Regions from separate parts of the Maricaulis sp. D1M11 genome, predicted to be linked through region 2. Evidence: predicted binding sites of a transcription regulator. Region 2 holds the regulator's gene; the other holds the start of a gene.

Region 1 (10,812 bases), on a different contig from region 2:
AGATTGCCGCGTTGATCGAGGAGCATGGCGCGGCGGGTGTCCCGCTATACATCTTCTATCCTGCTGATGGCGGTGAAGCAGCCATTCTGCCGTCAGTTCTGACGCGTGACGAGGTCGAACGCGCGATCCGTGCAGCCACGGGCGTCAGCGCCTAGCCGCCACAATCGCGAACGCGCAATGTGGCGGGCAGATCTGCCTCGGTATCAACGGAGGGTGCGATATCCTCCGCATCACGCATCAGCTCGACAAGGGATCGATAGAGCCGGGCTTGTTCGCCACCGGTCTGCGCGGATTGCAGGCCTTCCAGCCGACGATTGGCGTCTTGGGAGATGCCGCGGAAAATGCAGCGCAAATCTGACGGGCCACCCGAGCTGTCGATCACGCGGCTCAGCCGCAGGCTGTCGGCCGCAAACTGTTCCAACTCGAACGCAAACGGGTCTTCGATATCGATGACATCGGCCGGGCTGGCCGGGCGAGCTGCCAGACGCTGGGCGCGGATGTGGGCTTCTTCGCGCAAATCGCTGGCAAAGTCTGCCAGATCCTGTCCGGGGCCCGCCATCGCCGGGGCGGAAAGCGGGACGAGGGCCGCAAGGGCCAGAAGAAGCTGTTTCATACGCACGACCTTTACACGACACGACCGGATGGCTCCGGCGGGATCAGACTATATCCAAAGCTTTGTGGATTTCTGAATCAAGCCCATGCGCCATGTTTGGCCCGGGATTGCTGGTGAAATGACTGGCCAGTTGCGCCTGGAGACGCCATTTAGGGCGTTCCTTTCGACGACAGGGGCTGAACAGGCCCGTTTCAACCGGAGACAGATGATGAGCGCGAAGAAACCCTTCCGTCCCAAGGCGCGTCGCCCGCGTGGATTTGAAGACCGGACCGGTGCGGTCCTGCGTGCCGAACATCATCTCGTTTCCGCGGCAACGGCTGTCTATGACCAGTGGGGTTTTGAGCCGCTGATGACGCCGGCGTTTGAATATGCCGAGGCACTTGGGAAATTCCTTCCGGATGAAGAACGGCCAAACGAAGGTGTGTTCGCTCTGGAGGATGATGACGGTCAGTGGCTGTCGCTGCGTTATGATCACACCGCGCCGCTGGCCCGGTTTGTTGCCGAGAATTTCCAGACGCTGAACAAGCCCTATCGTCGCTATCAGGCGGGCGATGTCTGGCGCAATGAAAAGCCCGGACCGGGACGGTTCCGCCAGTTTGTGCAGTGTGACGCCGATACGGTGGGCACGGCCAGCCCGGCCGCCGATGCCGAGATGATCGCGCTGGCTGCGGATGTCATGCGCGCTGCCGGTCTCGATGATGGCGAATACGCCATTCGGGTCAATGATCGGCGGATTCTGGACGGTGTGCTCGAAACGATCGGGGCCAGTGAACCGGAACGGCGTATGCGTGTTTTGCGCGCGGCAGACAAGTTGGATCGACTGGGCCGCGAGGGAGTGGCTGCGCTCCTGGGTGAGGGCCGCAAGGACGAGTCCGGCGATTACACCGAGGGCGCCCAGCTCGACCCGGCGGGTATTGACGCCGTGCTCGATTTTCTCGCCGCAGGCGGTGGCCGCCGGGACGAAGTGATTGGACGTCTGGAACCCCTGGTCGGCGGATCCGAAACGGGCCGGGCCGGGCTGTCAGCATTGAGTGAGATCCACGATATCCTGGCCGCGATTGGCGTGGACGACAGCCGGGCCGTGTTCGATCCGTCCATTGTGCGCGGTTTGGGCTATTACACCGGACCTGTGTACGAGGCCGAACTCCTGGCGACGGCGCACTATGATGATGGCAAGCCCATTCAGTTTGGATCTGTTGGCGGTGGCGGTCGTTATGACGATCTGGTCGCGCGTTTTACCGGCCAGGCCGTTCCTGCAACCGGGTTCTCTTTTGGTGTAAGCCGGTTTGCGGCAGCATTGTCGGCCCTGGGGCGTACGGGAGACCAGGCGGAGCGTCCGCTCCTGATTGTGGTGGCTGCCGAGAAAGACCAGTCAGCCGAGTATCTCAAGGTCGCGGCGCAATTGCGTGCCGAAGGGTGGCGCGCCGAGGCTTTTGTTGGGACGGGCAATATGGGCAAACAGCTCAAATATGCGGACCGACGTGATGCGGCCGCCGCCATCATCATTGGATCTGATGAGCGAGAGGCCGGTGAGGTGACAATCAAGGATCTTCGTCTGGGTCGTGAGCTGGCCGCTAATATCGAGGACAATCGGGAGTGGCGCGAATCCCAGCCGGCGCAGGTCCGGGTGGGACGAGAGGCGCTTGTCGGGGCGGTCTCCGAGATCATCCAGAGGTGGTCCCAACATTAAGGCGGGATGAAATCTCACTGATTTTATTGCCGTATACAAAATTTCCTTGTCACAAAACACTTGACGCGCCCCGTGTGCTACGTCAACTTCGCGACAGGACCGGGCCTGACCGTCCAGTCCTTGGCGTTTCGGGGAGGAGACGCCCTTTATCGACCAACCGTTAATTAAGGGGCTGGCAGCTGCCAGCCCCTCTTTTTTTGTCCGCATACGGCAGAGTTAGTGAAAGGCCCCATGCCGGGGCGGACCGGGTTCATCACTCGTCTTCATTCTCGATGATGATTTCGAAGCGGCGCTCGCCCGCTTCATCGTCCAGAATCACGACGCGCTGTTCACCGTCGAGTTCAATAATGCGCTCACCGCCATTTTCGTCACCGAATCGCAAGATCCGATAGCCATGCGCTTCCGCGCCACCGGCCCGATGGGAACCGCCGGCCAGGCGTTCGGCTTCCAGCTCGTTGAGCCAGCGGGTCAGGTCTTCACCGGTCTGTTCCTCACCATCGATCCAGACACGACGGCGACCGTCTGAATTCTCCTCGATGCGAATGTCACGGCCGTCCCGCGTGCGAGAGGCACGACGGTCCTCATGCCAGCGCATGATGCGGACCTGTTCGCGGTGGGCGTCGCGCATGGCCCGCTCAGCCTCACGATGGGCCCGTTCGACTTCAATCCGGATCTCACGCTCCATGGACGCATGTTCACGCGCGATTTCGGCGTGTTCTCGCGACACCTCTCGGAGTTCGATCTGAAGCTCGCGAGCATCCTCATGCAGCTCGATCTGCAGCTCAGCCATTTCCTCGCGCAATTCAAGCATGGCTTCGCGGATCTCGTCACGGGCTTCGGCGATTTCCTCGAGGGCCTCTTCCTGTTCCTCAGCTGAAAGCTCGTCCCAGTCATCACTGGTGATGATGTGCTCGCGGTCGAGCCCCGCGAGGGCCATTTCCAGGCCCGCCAAGACCGAGGTCTCAATGCCCTGAACGTCTACAACAACATTCATATCGCTCAGATTTTCGTGGAGTTGAGCGAGGTGTTCAGCACGTTCCGCAAAATGAACTTCAAAATGCGGGCCTTCGAATTCAAGGTCGCCGCTATCGAGAACACGGATTTCAGCGCCATCGACAACGACAATGCTATCGCTCTCAATGGCAACGCTCTCGCCATTGATGATGACCTGATTGCCATCAATGCTGATGCGTTCACCATTGACGATGATCTCTGAGGCATCTCCGTCCCGTTCGATGTGCAGGGTCCGGTCGCCGTTTTCACCCCGGATCTCGATAATCTGTCCGGAATCGGTCTGGTAGACGTGAGAGCTCGCGCCTACGAGCGTGAATGATTGAGTTTTCTCACCGTCGAGTGCGTAGGTGGCGGCCCCTGTCAGAGCAATGGCAGCAACACCGAGTAGAAGACGTTTCATATCCTGTCCCTCCTGAAAGCCTGGTCAGACTGCACCGCCCAGGATTACCGCGCCCGTGCATTCAACTGAATTTTTCGAAAGGCAAAAGCGAGGGGCGCTCATAGCTGAAAGGCAGGGTGACCGGGGTCGGGAGGTGGTCACCCTGCAGACTCAGAGTGGCGGGCGAGATCCCACCGATCGCGAAAGCACTTGAGTAAAACGCGACACACAGAGACTGACCGTCTGTGTCTGTCGCCCGTCTGTCAGCAGCATGACGAAATGGAAATGATATTTCAAGTGTGCGTAGGTAAACGAAAAATACTTGCGATATGCATTGAAATGACCGGCTCATGCGGGCGAGGATTGCGCCAGGCGTCCGGCCCCGCAGATCTAGTCGCTGGGGAAGAGGGCCATCGTCCCGCGCCCAGCCTGCCGGAATACGAGTACTGGGGCAGGGCGGTGATCATGTCTGACCCCGCCATTTTGCGATATGAAACGGTGGTCGTCTATTCGACCGTCAAGTTCGATACGCGGATTCCTGTGTGAGCGACCAAAAGAAAAGGCCCGCTCGGTCGAACGGGCCTTTCCGGAACACTGGTTGATCCTATTCAACTTCGGTTCGCAGATAGGTATCAAGGAAGTCCAGATAGGCTTCTGAGGCGGTAATACGGTTTTCGCGCCGCCGGAAGCCGTGTCCTTCGTCCGGGAAGAGAACATACTCAACCGGAACACCGTTCTGGCGGACGGCTTCGACCAGTTCATCGCTCTCGACCTGCAATACGCGCGGATCATTGGCGCCCTGGATGACCAGGAGGGGTCGGACCACATTCTCGGTGTGGAAGAGCGGGGAGATTGCGCGGTGGCGCTCGGCGTCGACGGCTGGATCACCCATTTCATCGTACAGAGACTCCCGGAAGGCTTCCCACCATGGCGGAATGCTTTCCAGAGTGCGGACCCAATTCGTTACGCCAAAGATATTGATCCCCACCTCAAACTCTTCGGGGTGGAAGGCCAGAGCCGCGGCAACAATATACCCACCATACGAACCGCCAATCACGCCGACCTGGTCGTCAGCGACCCAGTCGAGCGATCGCAGATAGTGTCCGGCCGCTACAATATCGCGCAGGTCTTCCTCACCATGACGACGATCATCCATGTGGAAGAAGGTTTTGCCATAGCCCGAAGAGCCGCGATTATTGGCCGCGTAGACCGCATAGCCATGGTTGACCAGATGCTGGATCGTCGCGGAATAGCCGATCCGTGACTGTCCACCAGGCCCGCCATGAACCCAGACCAGAGCCGGAACCGGGTTGTCAGCCGACGCGCCGTGCGGTCGATACATGATCCCGGGAATTTCGAGCCCGTCAAAACTCTCGAAACGCACCACCTCTGCGTCAACCATCTCCGCCTCGGTAATCGCGGGGTTGAGTGCATTGGTTAGTTGGGCATGATCCTGCGTCGCCAGGTTCACCACGTGAAGGTTGGACGGTGAGGTGGCGGCATTGATCAAGAAAGCGAGCTGGCTCTCATCCCGTGAGAAGCGAACCGACCGCAATTCACCGGCAGGAAGCTCGGGCAGAACCACATCGGCCCCGGTCTCCTGATCCAACAGCGTGACCTGTGTGGAGGCATCCGCATTGATGCCCGATACGCGGTAACGGCCGGATGGGGAGTAGCTGACAAAGCTCACATCCCAATCGGCTTCAATGAGAGGTGTGCGTTCCGCACTGGCGAGATCATAGACCCAGGCCTGGTTGAATTCACCAAACTCATTGGTGGCATAGACAAGCCCGCCACTGTCCGGCGTGAAGGTATAGGCCCCGTAGGCAATATTGCCCTCGTGTTCGGTAATGAGAGTCGGTGTTTTGTCATCAGACGTCAGATCTACCAGAAGAAGATCGCTGTCCGCAGAGGTACGTGGACGGACCAGGGCCAGCCAGCGACCGTTCGGGCTGACTGCACCGATCTGGAGAGCGTCTGTATTTTCAAAGACTGTAGAGGCTTCGAACGCGACTGTATCGAGCGCGATGATGTCGAAAGCGGCGGGGTCTCGCTCATTCGTACTGACCCACATATCCGAGCCATCCGGTGACCAGCCCAGGAAGCTGGCACGCACATTATCACCCGGGGTGAGGTCAACCAGGCGGCCATCTTCCTCGCGGAGATAGATATGGGTGAGCTCATTCCCTCCCTCATCGGCAGTGACCAGAATGCGGTCATCTTCAGGCAACCAGGAGAGGGCGTAGGTCGCGTTGGTGGTCGATGATGTGAGGGCTTCGCGCTCTCCGGTCGTGGGGTCGACAGCATAGGCGTTGAACACACCGGTTTCGTCCGAACTCATCAAAATCCGGCCGTCTTGCGAGAAAGAATGTCCGCCCGAGGACGCCATGCCAAAGGACGTCGTTTCATGGAAGGTCGCGGCTGAATGGGTCACACGAACAGAGCGGGTTTCCGCCGGGTCGGCGGTGACCCTGCTCTGCGAGGCCTGATCCTGCGTGGTTCCGGCATTTGTTGTTGTGGTCTCGCCGGCGGAGCACGCGGCCAAAGCGGCAGCGCTCACGGCTGTAAGAGCGATGTGTTTCATGAGGTGACCCTTTAAGTCCGATGGTCGTGAGACTTCCCGCAACCAGATTGACACATGACGCCCAAAAGAAAAGACCCGCTCCAAAGAGCGGGCCTTCGCTTAATCGGTCAGATGACCGGCATGATTACATCATGCCGCCCCCGCAGACCGGCTTTCCCGGTCTGCTCACCTTTCGATGATGGGCGGCTTTATGATGTTTTACATCATGCCGCCCATGCCACCCATTCCGCCCATGTCCGGCATGGCCGGAGCAGCGCCTTCTTCTTTCGGCGTATCTGCGACGGCGGCTTCGGTGGTGATCAGCAGAGAGGCAACAGAGGCCGCGTCCTGCAGAGCGGTGCGGACCACTTTGGCCGGGTCGATCACACCGAATTCCAGCATGTTGCCGTATTCTTCGGTCTGAGCGTTGAAGCCGAAGGTGATGCTGTCGTCTTCCATGATCTTGCCGACCACGATGGAGCCTTCAACACCCGCATTCTCAACGATCTGACGGATCGGGGCCTGCAGGGCACGGGCAATGATGGCCACACCCTGGGTCTGGTCGGCATTTTCGCCTTCCACACCGGCAAGCTTGCGGGAGGCGCGGAGCAGAGCCGTGCCGCCGCCGGTGACGATGCCTTCTTCCACGGCAGCGCGCGTGGCGTTCAGGGCGTCATCAACGCGATCCTTGCGTTCTTTCACTTCGATCTCGGTGGCGCCGCCAACCTTGATCACGGCAACACCGCCCGCCAGCTTGGCCAGACGCTCTTGCAGTTTCTCACGGTCGTAATCGGAGGAGGTTTCCTCGATCTGACGACGGATCTGACCCACGCGGGCTTCGATCAGCTCTTTCTCGCCGGAACCGTCCACGATGGTGGTGTCGTCCTTGGAGATCGTCACTTTCTTGGCGGTGCCGAGCATGTCGATGGACACGTTTTCCAGCTTGATGCCGAGGTCTTCAGAGACAACCTGGCCACCGGTCAGGATAGCGATGTCTTCGAGCATGGCCTTGCGGCGATCGCCGAAGCCCGGTGCCTTGACGGCTGCGATTTTCAGACCACCGCGCAGCTTGTTGACCACGAGGGTGGCCAGCGCTTCGCCTTCAACGTCTTCAGCGATGATGATCAGCGGGCGACCGGACTGAACAACGGTTTCCAGGATCGGCAGCATCGGCTGCAGGGAAGACAGTTTCTTCTCGTGTAGCAGGATGAACGGCTCTTCCAGGTCGGCGATCATCTTGTCCGGGTCCGTGATGAAGTACGGGGACAGATAGCCACGGTCGAACTGCATGCCTTCCACGACATCCAGCTCGGTTTCCAGGGACTTGGCTTCTTCGACGGTGATCACACCCTCATTGCCGACCTTTTCCATGGCGTGGGCAATGTCTTTACCGATCTGCGCGTCGCCATTGGCAGAGATCGTGCCGACCTGGGCCACTTCGTCAGAGGATTTGATCGGCGTGGATTGTGCCTTGATGTCCTCGATGATGATGGAGGTGGCCTTGTCGATACCGCGCTTGAGGTCCATCGGGTTCATGCCGGCGGCAACGGACTTCATGCCTTCGCGCACGATGGCCTGGGCCAGAACCGTGGCGGTCGTGGTGCCGTCACCGGCCACGTCATTGGTCTTGGACGCCACTTCGCGCAGCATTTGTGCGCCCATATTCTCGAACTTGTCAGCCAGTTCGATTTCCTTGGCCACAGACACACCGTCTTTGGTGGTGCGCGGAGCGCCGAAGGATTTTTCGATCACCACATTGCGGCCTTTCGGGCCGAGGGTGACTTTGACGGCGTTGGCCAGGGTGTCGACGCCGCGGAGCATGCGCTCGCGTGCGTCGGAGGAGAAAAGAACGTCTTTAGCAGCCATGTCGCTAACTCTCGTGTTTGGATTTGAAAGATGGAATCGCGAACCGGGCGGGGCCTTAGCCCATCACACCCAGAATGTCGGATTCTTTCATGATGATCAGCTCTTCGCCGCTGAGCTTCACTTCCGTGCCGGACCATTTGCCGAACAGGATGCGATCGCCGACTTTGACGTCCAGCGGACGAACGGAACCGTCATCCTTGATGGCACCACCGCCCACGGCGACGACTTCACCTTCTTGCGGCTTTTCCTGAGCTGAATCCGGGATGATGATCCCGCCAGCTGTTTTGGACTCTTCCTCGACGCGCTTCACCAGCACGCGATCATGCAGAGGACGAAAAGACATCTCTGTGCTCCAGTCAGAATAGGTTTCTATTCAGTCGGGAGGGTTTTAGCACTCACCCCCATCGACTGCTAATAGCGGGCAGATAAGCGGCTGGAGCGGGGGCGTCAAGGTGAGTCGGGTGAGATTCCCGTCGACGGATGACAGCCCTTTAAGGGGTAGTCACACTGGGTTCATTTGCGCGACACTAGGTTCGCGTCTAAGTGATGAACGGAAATGCAACCGAGCCTGCCAGTCAGGCGCATCGCTGACGCGTAGAGATTGAGGACGAGTCCATGAAGTACCGTTTTGCCATTATGGCCGTTTCGGCCCTTGCCGTCACGGCATGCACCACGACCGACCCGTATACGGGCGAGACCCGCACCAATAACACTGCGCGTGGCGCACTGATCGGTGCCGCCGCCGGTGCGGCTCTGGGTTATCTGACCAACACGTCTGACAGCGATGAGGGCCGCACCAACGCCCTGATCGGTGCCGGCATCGGCGCCCTGGCGGGTGCCGGGATCGGCAATTACATGGACCGTCAGGAAGCGGCCATGCGTGAAGCGCTCAGCGAGAGTGGCGTGGGCGTGCGCCGCGAAGGTAATGATCTTCTGCTGATCATGCCGGGTGACATCACGTTCGACACCAATTCCTCGTCGATCAAGCCGCAATTCTACAACATCCTGAATGATGTGTCCGGCATTCTGAACCGCTATCCCGCGACCTATGTCGACGTGATCGGTCATGCCGACAGCACCGGCGCGGCCGACTATAACCAGACCCTGTCCGAACAGCGTGCCTCTTCTGTGGGGGGATATCTGATCGCTCAAGGCGTTCTGGCTGACCGTTTCTACATTGCGGGTCTGGGTGAGCGCTCTCCGATCGCCTCCAACGACACCGCCTATGGTCGCGAGCAGAACCGTCGGGTGGAAATCCGCATTCGCCCGCACACCATGTCCTAGGACGGGCCCGCGGATCGAATGATCTGCGATGAGCTCAAATAAAAATGAAAGGCGGTCCCCTGGGGGCCGCCTTTTTCATAAAATATCACCTGTGGAGAGGCTGTGTCAGGCATTCGTTAACCAAAGGACAAGGGCACCCAGTTCAAGTTAACCTTCCGACAAGAAATGTGATTCGACTGACGAAGGTCTGCAATGCCCCGCGCCATGGATATCCTGATCGTTCTGACTTACGCGATGGTCGCGATCGTCTCCGCCATCGGGTTTGAGTATTTCGGTCTCATGACCGCAAACTTTGCCTGGCTCATGGGGGCGATTGTGTTCCTGGTTGCCAGCCAGGCTCATGCCGCTGCGACACGCATGCAGGAGCGCTCCTCCCTGGAGGAGGAAATCGTCAAGCTGAAGGCCTCGAACCTCGCACTCGCGGAAGAATTTGCGGAAGCCCAGAACCGGCTCGATGAAATCGCGGACGAGCTGCGCACCGAAGCGGTGCAGCGGGACAATGCGCTCGTGCAGGAGGTCAAGCTGCTTGAGGATCTCGTGCGTCGGATCGGAGACGAAGAGGACATCATCGAAGCGGAACCGGCAGCGAGTGCCCATGCGGTGGATATTGAAACCGTGCGCAGTGCACTTCAGGGCAATCGCGTGGATCTCTATCTTCAGCCGGTCGTGTCCCTGCCGCAGCGCCGCGTCTATTTCTACGAGAGTTTCACACGTCTGCGTGACGCCAATGGCCGCACATTGACCCCGGGTGAATTTATCGATGCGGCTGAACGTGCCGGATTGATGACCGAGGTGGACAATCTTCTCTTGTTCCGCTGCGTCCAGATTGTGCGTCGCCTGACGCAGCAGGACCGTCGTGTCGGGATTTTCTGTAACATCTCGCTGAACTCCCTGCGTGATGAAACCTTCTTCCCGACCTTCCTCGATTTCATGCGGCAAAACTCGGATCTCGCCAGTTCGCTGATCTTTGAAGTGCCCCAACGCAGTTTCGTGGAGCGGGACGCGACGGCCGCGCGCAATATGGCACGCATGGTGGATTTCGGCTTCCGCTTCTCCATCGACCAGGTGCGTGATGTGAATATGGATCTCGATGAGATGCAGCGTGCAGGCGTGCGTTTTGTGAAGATTGCCGGTGATCGTCTGCTGGATGCACTCGATGGCGGTGAGCCCATCGGCGGTGTCGAAGGCGGAGCCATTGCGGCCGAGGATATTGCCGCTCTGTTCGCGCGCTATGGCGTGGATCTGATCGCGGAGAAGGTGGAAGAGGAATCGACCATTGTCGAAATCCTGGAGCTGGATGTTGCCTATGGTCAGGGTCATCTGTTCGGATCTCCGCGCCCGGTGAAAGACGAGATCCTGGACACGGCAGTGGATAGCCAGCGCGTCACAGCCTAGCCCTGTGC
Region 2 (10,812 bases):
GTTCGCGCACGGCGATGAAGATATACAGATCGCCGCGTGGGCCACTGCGGGCACCCGCTTCGCCTTCGCCGGCCAGCCGGATGCGGGTCCCATCCTCGACTCCTGCTGGGATGGTGACATTGAGCGTACGGTTCTGACGAACCCGGCCTACGCCATCACAATCCCTACAGGGTGTTTTGAAGAATTTGCCACGTCCGCCACACTGGGGACAGGTCTGCTCCATGGTGAAGAAACCCTGGCTCCGCCGGATACGACCTTGCCCGTTGCAGGTGGGGCAGGTTTCCAGTTCGGTACCCGGCTCATTGCCCTGACCATCGCATCGTTCACACGTCACAGATGACGGGATGGAAACCGTGGCTTCCTTGCCGGCAAAGGCCTCTTCAAGCGTGATTTCCAGATCATAGCGCAGATCCGCACCGCGGGCCGGACCTGAGGATCGACCACCCCGTCGGCCGCCGCCCATGCCACCCATTCCGAACACTTGTTCGAAAATATCGGCAAATTCAGCAGCACCTGCGCCACCAAACGGACCCTGACCGCCGCCCATACCGCCGCCTTGCTCAAACGCAGCATGGCCCATCCGGTCATAGGCCGCACGTTTGTCGGCATCTGACAGGATGGCATAGGCCTCACCGATTTCCTTGAACTTCGCCTCGGCCGCTTCATCGCCCGGATTCTTGTCCGGGTGATAGGTCATGGCGAGTTTTCGGTAGGCACTTTTGAGGGCTTTGTCGTCAACCGAACGGTCAACGCCGAGGATCTCGTAATAGTCACGCTTGCTCATGGCGGATTACACCGGACAGTTACCGGGCGGCGGTTACCCACCGCCCGATCAATGTCTTAGGCGTCCTTCTTGCCGTCGTCGTCTTTGACTTCGGAGAATTCGGCATCGACAACATCGTCATCACCTGCCGCTTCGGACGCGTCGTCCGCCTGAGCCTGCTGGGCCGAATACATGGCTTCGCCCAGCTTCATGGCTGCCTGTACCAGCGCTTGGGTTTTTTGCTGGATGGCTTCGAGATCTTCACCGTCCTTGACCTCTTTCAGTTCGGACAGGGCGGTTTCGATCGCGGTCTTGTCTTCAGCCGGGACTTTGTCGCCAAACTCCTCGAGCTGTTTCTCGGTCTGGTGCACCATGGCTTCGGCGCCGTTCTTGGCCTCAACCAGTTCGCGGGCGTTTTTGTCAGCCTCGGCATTGGCTTCGGCATCTTTCACCATCTGGTCGATATCCGCGTCGGACAGGCCGCCGGAGGCTTGGATGGTGATTTTCTGTTCCTTGCCTGTGGCCTGGTCCTTAGCCGACACATTGACAATGCCGTTGGCATCAATGTCGAAGGTCACTTCGATTTGCGGCATGCCGCGCGGAGCCGGCGGGATGTTTTCCAGATTGAACTGGCCGAGCAACTTGTTGTCCGCGGCCATTTCACGCTCACCCTGGAAGACCCGAATGGTCACGGCCGTCTGATTGTCGTCAGCGGTGGAGAAGGTCTGGGACTTCTTGGTCGGGATCGTCGTGTTGCGTTCGATCAGGCGCGTGAACACACCGCCGAGGGTTTCAATACCCAGCGACAGCGGCGTCACGTCCAGCAGGAGCACGTCTTTGACATCGCCCTGGAGGACACCGGCCTGGATGGCCGCACCCATGGCAACAACCTCATCCGGGTTCACACCCTTGTGCGGGTCCTTGCCAAAGAAGCCTTTGACCGCGTCCTGGACTTTCGGCATGCGGGTCATACCGCCGACCAGAACCACATCATCAATATCAGACGCGCTCATGCCCGCATCGGACAGAGCTTTCTGGCACGGGTCGAGCGTGCGCTTGATCAGATCCTCGACCAGCGCTTCCAGCTTGGCACGGGACAGTTTGATGTTGAGGTGTTTCGGGCCAGAGGCGTCCGCCGTAATGAACGGCAGATTCACTTCATAGGCCGAGGCAGAGGACAGCTCTTTCTTGGCTTTCTCGGCTTCTTCCTTGAGGCGTTGCAGGGCCAGCTTGTCCTGGCGCAGGTCGATGGCATTGTCCTTTTTGAACTCGTCGGCGAGATAATCGACGATCCGCAGGTCAAAATCCTCACCGCCGAGGAAGGTGTCACCATTGGTAGCCTTCACCTCGAACACGCCGTCGCCAATCTCCAGGATCGACACGTCGAACGTACCACCGCCAAGATCGTAAACGGCGATGGTGCGGTTATCACCCTTGTCCAGACCATAGGCCAGGGCCGCTGCCGTCGGTTCGTTGATGATCCGCAGGACGTCCAGACCGGCAATCTTGCCGGCGTCCTTGGTGGCCTGGCGCTGGGCGTCGTCGAAATAGGCAGGAACGGTGATCACGGCTTTCTCAACCGGTTCACCCAGATAGCTTTCGGCCGTCTCTTTCATCTTCTGGAGGATGAAGGCAGAAACTTCGGACGGGGCGTATTTCTTGTCGCGTCCCTGGACCCAGGCATCGCCTTTATCAGACGGGACAATCGCATAGGGCACCATGTCGATGTCTTTGCGCACGGTCGGGTCGTCCATCTTGCGGCCAATCAGGCGCTTGATAGCAAACAGGGTATGGTCCGGATTGGTGACGGCCTGGCGTTTGGCGGGCTGGCCGATCAGGCGCTCACCGTCTTCTGTAAAGGCCACCACTGACGGTGTCGTCCGCGCGCCTTCAGAGTTTTCAATTACTTTGGCCTGGTCTCCATCCATGATGGCGATACAGGAATTGGTTGTACCCAGGTCGATACCAATGACCTTGCTCATTTTTAGTCTCTCCGTTCATTCAGCGGGGCCGAAACAGCAATACCGGGCCTTCCACAGGAAGCACCTGATACCCGTCCCTCAGCCCCCTTTGTTCGGGGTGGTTCCGAAAACCGGTGATGCCGACACCGGTGTGGTTCCGTGTGCGGACAAAGCCTTTGGCCCTATCCGACGCTCATGGGCGATTTAGGTAGCTTGGCGGGCCAACGCAAGGGTTGCTGTAAGGTGGGGACAGTTTGCCTTCAGTCATGCTTTATGCCTGTCCGCATTGCGCAACCGGCTGGGGCGGGCCGAGATCCGTGACGTGCTGCGAGCTGAAAGCGGGTGGATGTTATCTCCGCAGCGACCATATTGAGCTGACAGGACGGTCGACGGGTCAACACAAGGGGCGGAACTACAATGACAAATCGCGATGAGATGATCGCCGGTTTCCGTGTCCTGCCGGGCTATTTTGATCGTGAGGCTCAAGCTCAATTATTGGCGCATGTTCGCAATGTGCAGGCGATGACCCCGTTCTGGCGTCCGACCATGCCCCGGACAGGCAAGCCCTTATCGGTAAAAATGACCAATTTCGGGTCTCTGGGATGGATGACCGACAAGGCGGGTGGATACCGATACGTGACCCACCATCCCGAAACGGGAGCGCCATGGCAGGTCATACCCGAGCCCCTGATGGCGCTTTGGGAGGCTCACGCGGATTATCCGGCTGTGCCGGAAGCCTGTCTGGTGAATTGGTATGCGCCGGACAGTCGCATGGGCATGCATGTCGACTGGGATGAGGCTGCGACGGATGCGGCCGTCATATCGGTATCGCTGGGGGACAAGGCGCGCTTTCGTCTGGGCAATCATACCCGCGGCGGAACGACACAATCGATGATCCTGTCGTCGGGGGATGTGGTTGTGCTCGGTGGCGCATCGCGCCGCTGCTATCACGGTGTGGACCGCATTTATCCAGGGACATCGACCTTGCTCGACGAAACGAGTTTCCCGGGTGGCGGGCGTATCAATCTGACCCTGCGCCGGGTCACGATCCCGAGCGCCCCGAAACCGTGCTAGCGCAGGAAATCAAGAACAAGCCGCATGCAAAGCGCGCCGATCACGAGCGAAAAAAAGGGTGTGGTGGCCGGAACGAGGTTCAAGGCCCAGCGCTCGGGCAGAAGCAGAATATCACGGGCCCAGCCTTCGTGTTGACCGGACCATTTGCGGGCCAGGTCCTGCAGGACGCAGCGGCCATCATTCAGCAAGAGCCCGGAGAGAATCCCCAGCGGCAGGCACAAGGCCCACAGGGCCAGATTGAGCCCCTCTCCCGTCCACGCATACACAGCCATGGGCACCAGGCTCGACAAGGCGAGGAGGGTCACAAGCGTGTGGACAGCCTGGAGCAGGAAAAGGCGGGTTTTCATCGATCAGGACGCATCAGGGAAATGTGAGTCGGCCAACTCGTCGCGCGGCAGGAAATCGAGATGGTCCATGGGTATGGAGCGTCCGTTTTCCTGGACAATCCGGACATGTTTGCGGCGTAGCTGACGCGGCTCGGCAACGCCGCATGAATGAGCGATCAGTTCGACATGCTCGTGAATGGTGCGGGCATACTGTGCAACCATGGCCGATTTCTCTTTCACCACGAGGCCGCGCTGGAGGTGTTTCTTGTGGGTCGTAACGCCGGTGGGGCAGGTGTTCTGATGGCATTTCAGGGCCTGGATGCAGCCGATCGAGAACATGAAGCCGCGGCCACACTGGATAAAATCGGCCCCGGCGGCCAGCGCCCAGGCGACGGAGCCGGGAATGACCAGCTTGCCGGATGCGACAATGCGCATGCGTTCGCGCAGCCCGTGCTTGCCAATGATTTCCACCGCAATGGGCAGGCTCTCGCGAATGGGCAGCCCCACATTATCCATCAAGGCCATGGGAGACGCGCCTGTGCCGCCATCCCCGCTGTCGAGCGTGAAGAAGTCCGGTGCCGATTCCGGGCCACGCTCAAGAATGGCGCGGCAGAGCTCGTCCAGCCAGCCATAGGCGCCCAGGGCCGCCTTGAATCCGACCGGCTTGCCCGTGACCTCACGAATATGGGCGATCATGTCGAGCAAACTGTCGACATCGCCGATTTCCGGGTGGCGATTGGGGGAGATCGAGGCTTGTCCCACGGGAATGCCCCGGATCTTGGCGATTTCCCGGTTCACCTTGGAGGCTGGCAGAATGCCGCCCTTGCCGGGTTTGGCGCCCTGGCTGAGCTTGAGTTCGAACATGCGCACCTGTTTATGCGCCGCGATCTCGCGCAGCCTGTCATCGCAGAGATGACCGTCAGCATCCCGGACGCCATATTTGGCCGTGCCAATCTGGAAGACGATATCTCCACCGCCTTCCAGATGCATGGGAGAAAGCCCACCCTCACCGGTATTCATCCAGATCCCCGCCTGGCCTGCCCCGATCGACAGGGCGCGCACGGCCGGTTTCGAAAGAGCGCCATAACTCATTCCGGAAACATTGAAGAAGGAGGGTGCGTCATAAGGGTGACGGCAATGGGGTCCGATCCGCAATGGCTGGGTTGCCGCGGCGTCATCATCGAGCAGCGGGAAGGGGCAATTGACGAAGATGGCTGTTCCCGTCTTGTCCAGGGGCTTCGTGGAACCAAACGGAATAGTACCGCCCTTGCCTTTCGACGCCCGATAGACCCAGTCGCGTTCCGCCCTGTTGAACGGCAATTCTTCGCGATCCATAGCGAAGAAGTATTGGCGGAAGAACTCGCCGAGCGTGGTGAACAGGCCGCGAAACCGTCCAAACACCGGATAGTTTCGCCGGACGGCATCCTTCTGCTGGGTCACATCGCGCAGATAGAAGACGATGACCACCAGCACACCCAGGCCGACGGCCAGGATGAATAACTGTGTGAGAATACTCAGCGCTTCAAGCGCCCATCCTGGAAGACCCGGCATGTAACACCCCCAAAACTCGACCTGCTCGCATCATAGCGGGGCCGTGGTCCAAGGCGAGTAAAACCGGGTCTTCGTGGTCTGGCTTTGACAGATTATGCGGTTACATCCACGGATCCGCCCGTGTCTCCGGAGGGTGCGGCGGGCTGGCCGGCCGACACGGCGACCATGGCCGCACGCAGTGTTCGCGCGCCGATCGTGTATCCAGGCTGCATAAGGGCTGCGACCTTGCCAGCGGGCTGATCGGAAGGGATCTGCGCAACGGCCTGGTGCAGGTTCGGGTCAAAGACCTCGCCCGGTTCCGGAGCCAGCTTGGTCACGCCATGCGATTCCATTTTCTGTACGAGTTGTTTTTCCGTCATGGCCACGCCTTCGACCAGATTGCGAAGCGGTTCGGAGGCGTTTTCAAGCTCGGCGGCGTCGAGAGCGCTCAGAGCCCGAGACAGATTGTCGGCGACTTCCAGCATGTCCCGCGCAAACTTGCTGACGGCATACTGGCGCGTGTCCTGGAGTTCTTTTTCCGTCCGCTTGCGGGTGTTTTCGGACTCGGCAACAGCGCGAAGGAGGCGGTCGCGCATGGCATCCAGGTCGGCCACGAGCTTGGCTTCGCGCTCTTCCGGCGTGGGCTCGCCGCCATTTTCCGGTGACGTTTCAGCGGTTTCGGTGGCGGCGTCCATCTCGGTGTCTTCAACGGTCTTGTCGTTATCGCTCATTTTCAAGCTCTCATAGTCTGGCATCGTCCAGGAGTTTGCCCAGGACACGGGCCGTGTAATCCACCAGGGGGATAACACGGGCATAGTTCAAACGGGTGGGGCCAATTACACCCAGGGCCCCGATGATCTGCTGTTCGCTGTTGCGATAGGGCGCCACGATCACGCTGGAACCGGACAGGCTGAACAAGGGGTTTTCGGATCCTATGAACAGGCGGACTCCATTGCCCTCACCGGCCTGGTCGAGGAGGGAGATCAGATCCTGCTTGCGTTCGATATCATCGAACAGATGTCGAATACGCTCGAGATCTTCTGTGGCATCGAGATCATTCAACAGGCGAGACTGGCCGCGTACGATCAGGGAGCGTTCGCCCTCTCCACCGCTCCATTCAGCCAGTCCGGCCTGGATCAGGGTCGCGGCGGCCTTGTCGATCTGCGCCTTGCGGTCGGCAATCTCCCGCTCGATTTCCGTCCGGGCCTCGCTCAGCGTACGACCGACCAGGCGGGATGACAGATAATTCCCCGCTTCGATCAAGCTGGAAGGCAGCAGGCCAGGCGGTGAGGGCATCAGCCGGTTTTCAACCGTGCCATCAGACAGAACCAGGACAACAAGCACTTCCGTGCGCGATAGCGGGACAAATTCAATATGGCGCAGCGGCGCTTCGCGTTTTGGCGAGACGACGAGGCCGGCGCCGCCGATCAGACCGCCAAGAAGATCCGATGCGTCCTGTACCAGATCATCTGTAGTTCGCGAGGTATTGCCGATCCGGGTATCAACGGCCTGGCGCTCGGTATCGCTCAGCTCGCCAATCTGCAACAGCCCGTCCACAAACAGACGCAGGCCGTGATGGGTCGGAAGCCGTCCGGCGCTGCTATGCGGGGCGGTCAGCAAGCCAAGACTGGCCAGGTCTGACATCGTGTTGCGGATCGATGCAGCAGAGAGATCGAGACCGGGTGTGCGCGACAGGGTGCGCGACCCGACCGGTTCACCGGTTTCCAGATAGGACTCCACGATTTGCCGAAAGATCACGCGCATGCGTTGATCCAGATCGGCCAGACCGGAGGTGGGCGGGGTGAAGTCACTCATGGGACCACAGATAATCTGCCTCTTGAGCCGGTTCAATTGCCCGGACCGCCCAGATTTCTTTCACGCAGGGAGTTGATGCAGCGGGCGCGGCAGACTACGAGCGGCATCAGACAGATATTGGAGATCCACATGAGACCTTTTGGTCGTGACCGTGATGCCCTGCGCGAGGTCAGTTTCACCCTTCAGCCCACGCGTTATGCCGAGGGGGCCTGCATGATCCAGTGCGGTCACACGCAGGTTTTATGCACGGCGAGTGTGGAAGAGAATGTCCCGCCCTGGCTGCGCGGTGGCGGCAAGGGCTGGGTGACAGCAGAATACGGCATGCTGCCGCGCTCGACCCATTCGCGCATGCGCCGGGAGGCCACAGCGGGAAAACAATCAGGTCGAACCCAGGAAATCCAGCGTCTGATCGGTCGGTCACTGCGGGCTGTGGTGGACCTGAAGGCTCTGGGAGAGCGCCAGATCACGGTGGATTGTGATGTGATCCAGGCCGATGGTGGGACACGCACGGCGTCGATCACGGGGGCATGGGTCGCTTTGAAAATGGCGACGGCCTATCTTATCGAGGAGGGCGTGCTCGAGTCTGACCCGGTGCACGGTCAACTGGCAGCGATCTCGTGTGGGGTGATTGACGGTGAAACCCGTCTTGATCTTGAATATGAAGAAGACAGCAAGGCCGAGGCGGATGCCAATTTTGTCCTGACGGCCGATGGCGGTATCGTCGAGGTTCAGGCGACGGCCGAGGACACGCCGTTCTCCGGTCAGGCGTTTGATGAAATGTTTGCCCTGGCGCGCAAGGGTGTGACAGAGCTGGCCGAGCTGCAAATCGCGGCTCTTGCCAAGAAATAGGTTGGGCCTGGAAATAGATTGGCACCCGAGTAGGGCTGCTTGATCCATCGAGCCATCGCGCGGAGGGCTCAGACGGCATGGTTTCCTGAAACGGGAATCATAGGAGATCAGACGGCGGGAGCGCGCTGGGGGGCTGGAAATGGCCCGCACGACCTCTTGGGAAGGGCGAACGTGCAGACCCACTCCCGCCGTCTGTCCTGATCGCCCAACCGGGGCGTTCAGTATTCAGGCCACCACTACTCGGAGGCCTGGTTGTCATCATCCTCATCATCGAAGCTCAACAGGTCCCCGGGCTGGCAACCCAGCTCCCGGCACAGGGCTTCGAGTGTTGAAAAACGGACGGCCTTGGCCTTTCCGGTTTTCAAAATCGACAGGTTGGCCATCGTGATACCAACCCGATCACACAATTCGGTGAGCGACATACGCCGCTCGAGCAGCATGCGATCCAGGGTGACGCGAATGGGCATGGGCGTCCTCCTTAAATCGTCAGCTGCTGTTCTTGGCGCATGCGGGCTCCTTCGCGGAAGACTTCCGCAAAGATGAGCAGCACACCCACCGCGAACCAGGCGCCCAGATCTACATTCCAGGCATTGAACTCAAGCGCATAACCCCCTTCGATGGGCTGGTCGGCAACGGTCAGAACCATCGCCAGTATGCCCTGGATGGCATGGCGCAGTAGCTGGAAGACCGCGATCGTTATCGCGATCACCCGCAAATGGCCGGCATTTTCCGGCACAAATGGATCACCGGCCACCAGGGTGGCGAAGATCCGGCGCAGCCGATCGATCAGCACAAGGGCTGCGATCATAAGCGGGATCGCCAGGGGCACCATTCGGCCCCGGACCATCAGGTAGTCGAAGAGTTCCGACAGGACACTCGGTGTGTGGCCGATAACATCCATGATGAAAGCGGTGATGGTGGCGAGCAGGATCAATCCGATCATCGCCATGAAGGCCCATAGCCCGTACCAAACAATGTCGAGCCCGACCTTGAGCACGGACGCCAGTGAACCCTGTCCTAATGCCTTCATTCCTGTTCAGTCCTCTTCGCAAACACTGCCTGGGTCAAACGGCACCCGCATCCCCAGGCAATGTTAGCTTGTTACCGCACTCATGCGACGGTGGAAGCGAAAGCGTAGAACGCTCCCGTAGCCGCGCACACCAGCAGCATCATGTTGATCGCAATAGAAGCGAACGTGCGAGCTGCGTTACCTTGGGGCCTGACCATCTTAATGTCTCCTTTGACTTGCATCTGACCAACAACCGTTGTCATTCCGTGTGTTCAGGACGATGTCTCCCGTCCTTGTTGTTTATCGATAAATGATAAGATCGAAGCGCGCAAGCGAAAAATATCGTTTCTCGATATGAATTTTTCGAAATGCGATATGAAGCCCGAGGTAACCTCCATGACACAAAACCCCGATTTCACGTCGAAGACCTGGGTGCTGGCAAGCCATAATGTAGGCAAAATCAAAGAGTTGACAGAAATGATGGCGCCTTTGGGTATCCAGATTGGGGATGCGGCCAGCCATGATCTCCCGGAACCGGAGGAAACAGAATCCACCTTTGAGGGTAATGCGGCCCTGAAGTCGGAGGCGGCGTTTCGACGGACAGGACTGGTGTCTCTGGCAGATGATTCCGGCCTGTCCGTGGATGCGCTCAATGGAGATCCCGGAATATATTCAGCACGTTGGGCTGGGGAGCCGCGTGACTTCAACAAGGCGATGGAAACAGTCTGGACGCAATTGACGGCGTCGGGATCTGCCGATCGTACGGCGCGTTTTGTCAGTGTCATTGCCCTGACGACGGAACAGGGCGAAACACATCTGTATCGAGGAGAGGTCGTCGGTGAAATCGTCTGGCCGCCGCGCGGCGAAGGCGGGTTTGGGTATGATCCTATCTTTCAGCCTGAGGGCGAGACTCGGACCTTTGCCGAAATGACCTCTGACGAAAAGCGCCAACTGAGTCACCGTGCACGTGCCCTTGATGCTATGCTGACCGATCAGTTCCCGGACCGGTCATGACACCCGGCCTCGCTCCGCTTGGCCTCTATATTCATTGGCCGTTTTGCGCGCGGATCTGTCCGTATTGTGACTTCAATGTCTACCGCGCGCGCGGTGAGACCGACACACTCTTGGCTGCCATGCTAAGAGATCTGGAAGGACAGGCGCGTCAATTGGAGCGCGAGGGCATGCATCGCCCCCTTGTCAGCCTTCACTTCGGGGGTGGTACGCCGTCTTTGATGCGTCCGGATCAGATCGCGGCGTTGATCGAGGCGGCGGACCGGTGGTTTGGCTTCGAAGACGGTATCGAAATCGGGCTGGAGGCCAATCCCAAGGAGGCAGCAGGTTTTGCCGATATCGTTGCTGCCGGCGTGAACCGTCTCTCGCTGGGGGTGCAGAGTTTTGATGATGACGTTTTGCGCCGTCTTGGGCGCGATCATGATGGCAATAGTGCCCGACGCGCACTCGACACATTGCTCGCACTGGATGTGC

The links. Region 2 encodes HrcA, which represses chaperone genes, less so after heat shock. Its sites were predicted from a motif close to GTTAGCANTCNNNNNNNNNGANTGCTAAC; they were not measured.
Region 1: groES (co-chaperone GroES) is a predicted target of HrcA. The motif match lies at 8,513-8,541, and genes of this name have one in related genera.

Annotation. Positions count from the first base shown of each region.
Region 1 is NZ_JBKQWY010000007.1:189,691-200,502, forward strand. It holds gene RMQ97_RS11860 (protein-disulfide reductase DsbD family protein) at 1-155, shown strand, start outside; gene RMQ97_RS11865 (hypothetical protein) at 152-613, opposite strand; gene hisS (histidine--tRNA ligase) at 822-2,303, shown strand; gene RMQ97_RS11875 (hypothetical protein) at 2,557-3,717, opposite strand; gene RMQ97_RS11880 (hypothetical protein) at 4,036-4,242, shown strand; gene RMQ97_RS11885 (S9 family peptidase) at 4,301-6,280, opposite strand; gene groL (chaperonin GroEL) at 6,479-8,125, opposite strand; gene groES (co-chaperone GroES) at 8,181-8,468, opposite strand; gene RMQ97_RS11900 (OmpA family protein) at 8,741-9,409, shown strand; gene RMQ97_RS11905 (EAL domain-containing protein) at 9,614-10,804, shown strand.
Region 2 is NZ_JBKQWY010000001.1:151,253-162,064, reverse strand. It holds gene dnaJ (molecular chaperone DnaJ) at 1-784, opposite strand, end outside; gene dnaK (molecular chaperone DnaK) at 841-2,745, opposite strand; gene RMQ97_RS00800 (alpha-ketoglutarate-dependent dioxygenase AlkB) at 3,142-3,798, shown strand; gene RMQ97_RS00795 (hypothetical protein) at 3,795-4,145, opposite strand; gene RMQ97_RS00790 (FMN-binding glutamate synthase family protein) at 4,149-5,675, opposite strand; gene RMQ97_RS00785 (nucleotide exchange factor GrpE) at 5,768-6,385, opposite strand; gene hrcA (heat-inducible transcriptional repressor HrcA) at 6,396-7,469, opposite strand; gene rph (ribonuclease PH) at 7,599-8,318, shown strand; gene RMQ97_RS00770 (helix-turn-helix domain-containing protein) at 8,555-8,785, opposite strand; gene RMQ97_RS00765 (DUF2975 domain-containing protein) at 8,797-9,348, opposite strand; gene rdgB (RdgB/HAM1 family non-canonical purine NTP pyrophosphatase) at 9,724-10,341, shown strand; gene hemW (radical SAM family heme chaperone HemW) at 10,338-10,812, shown strand, end outside.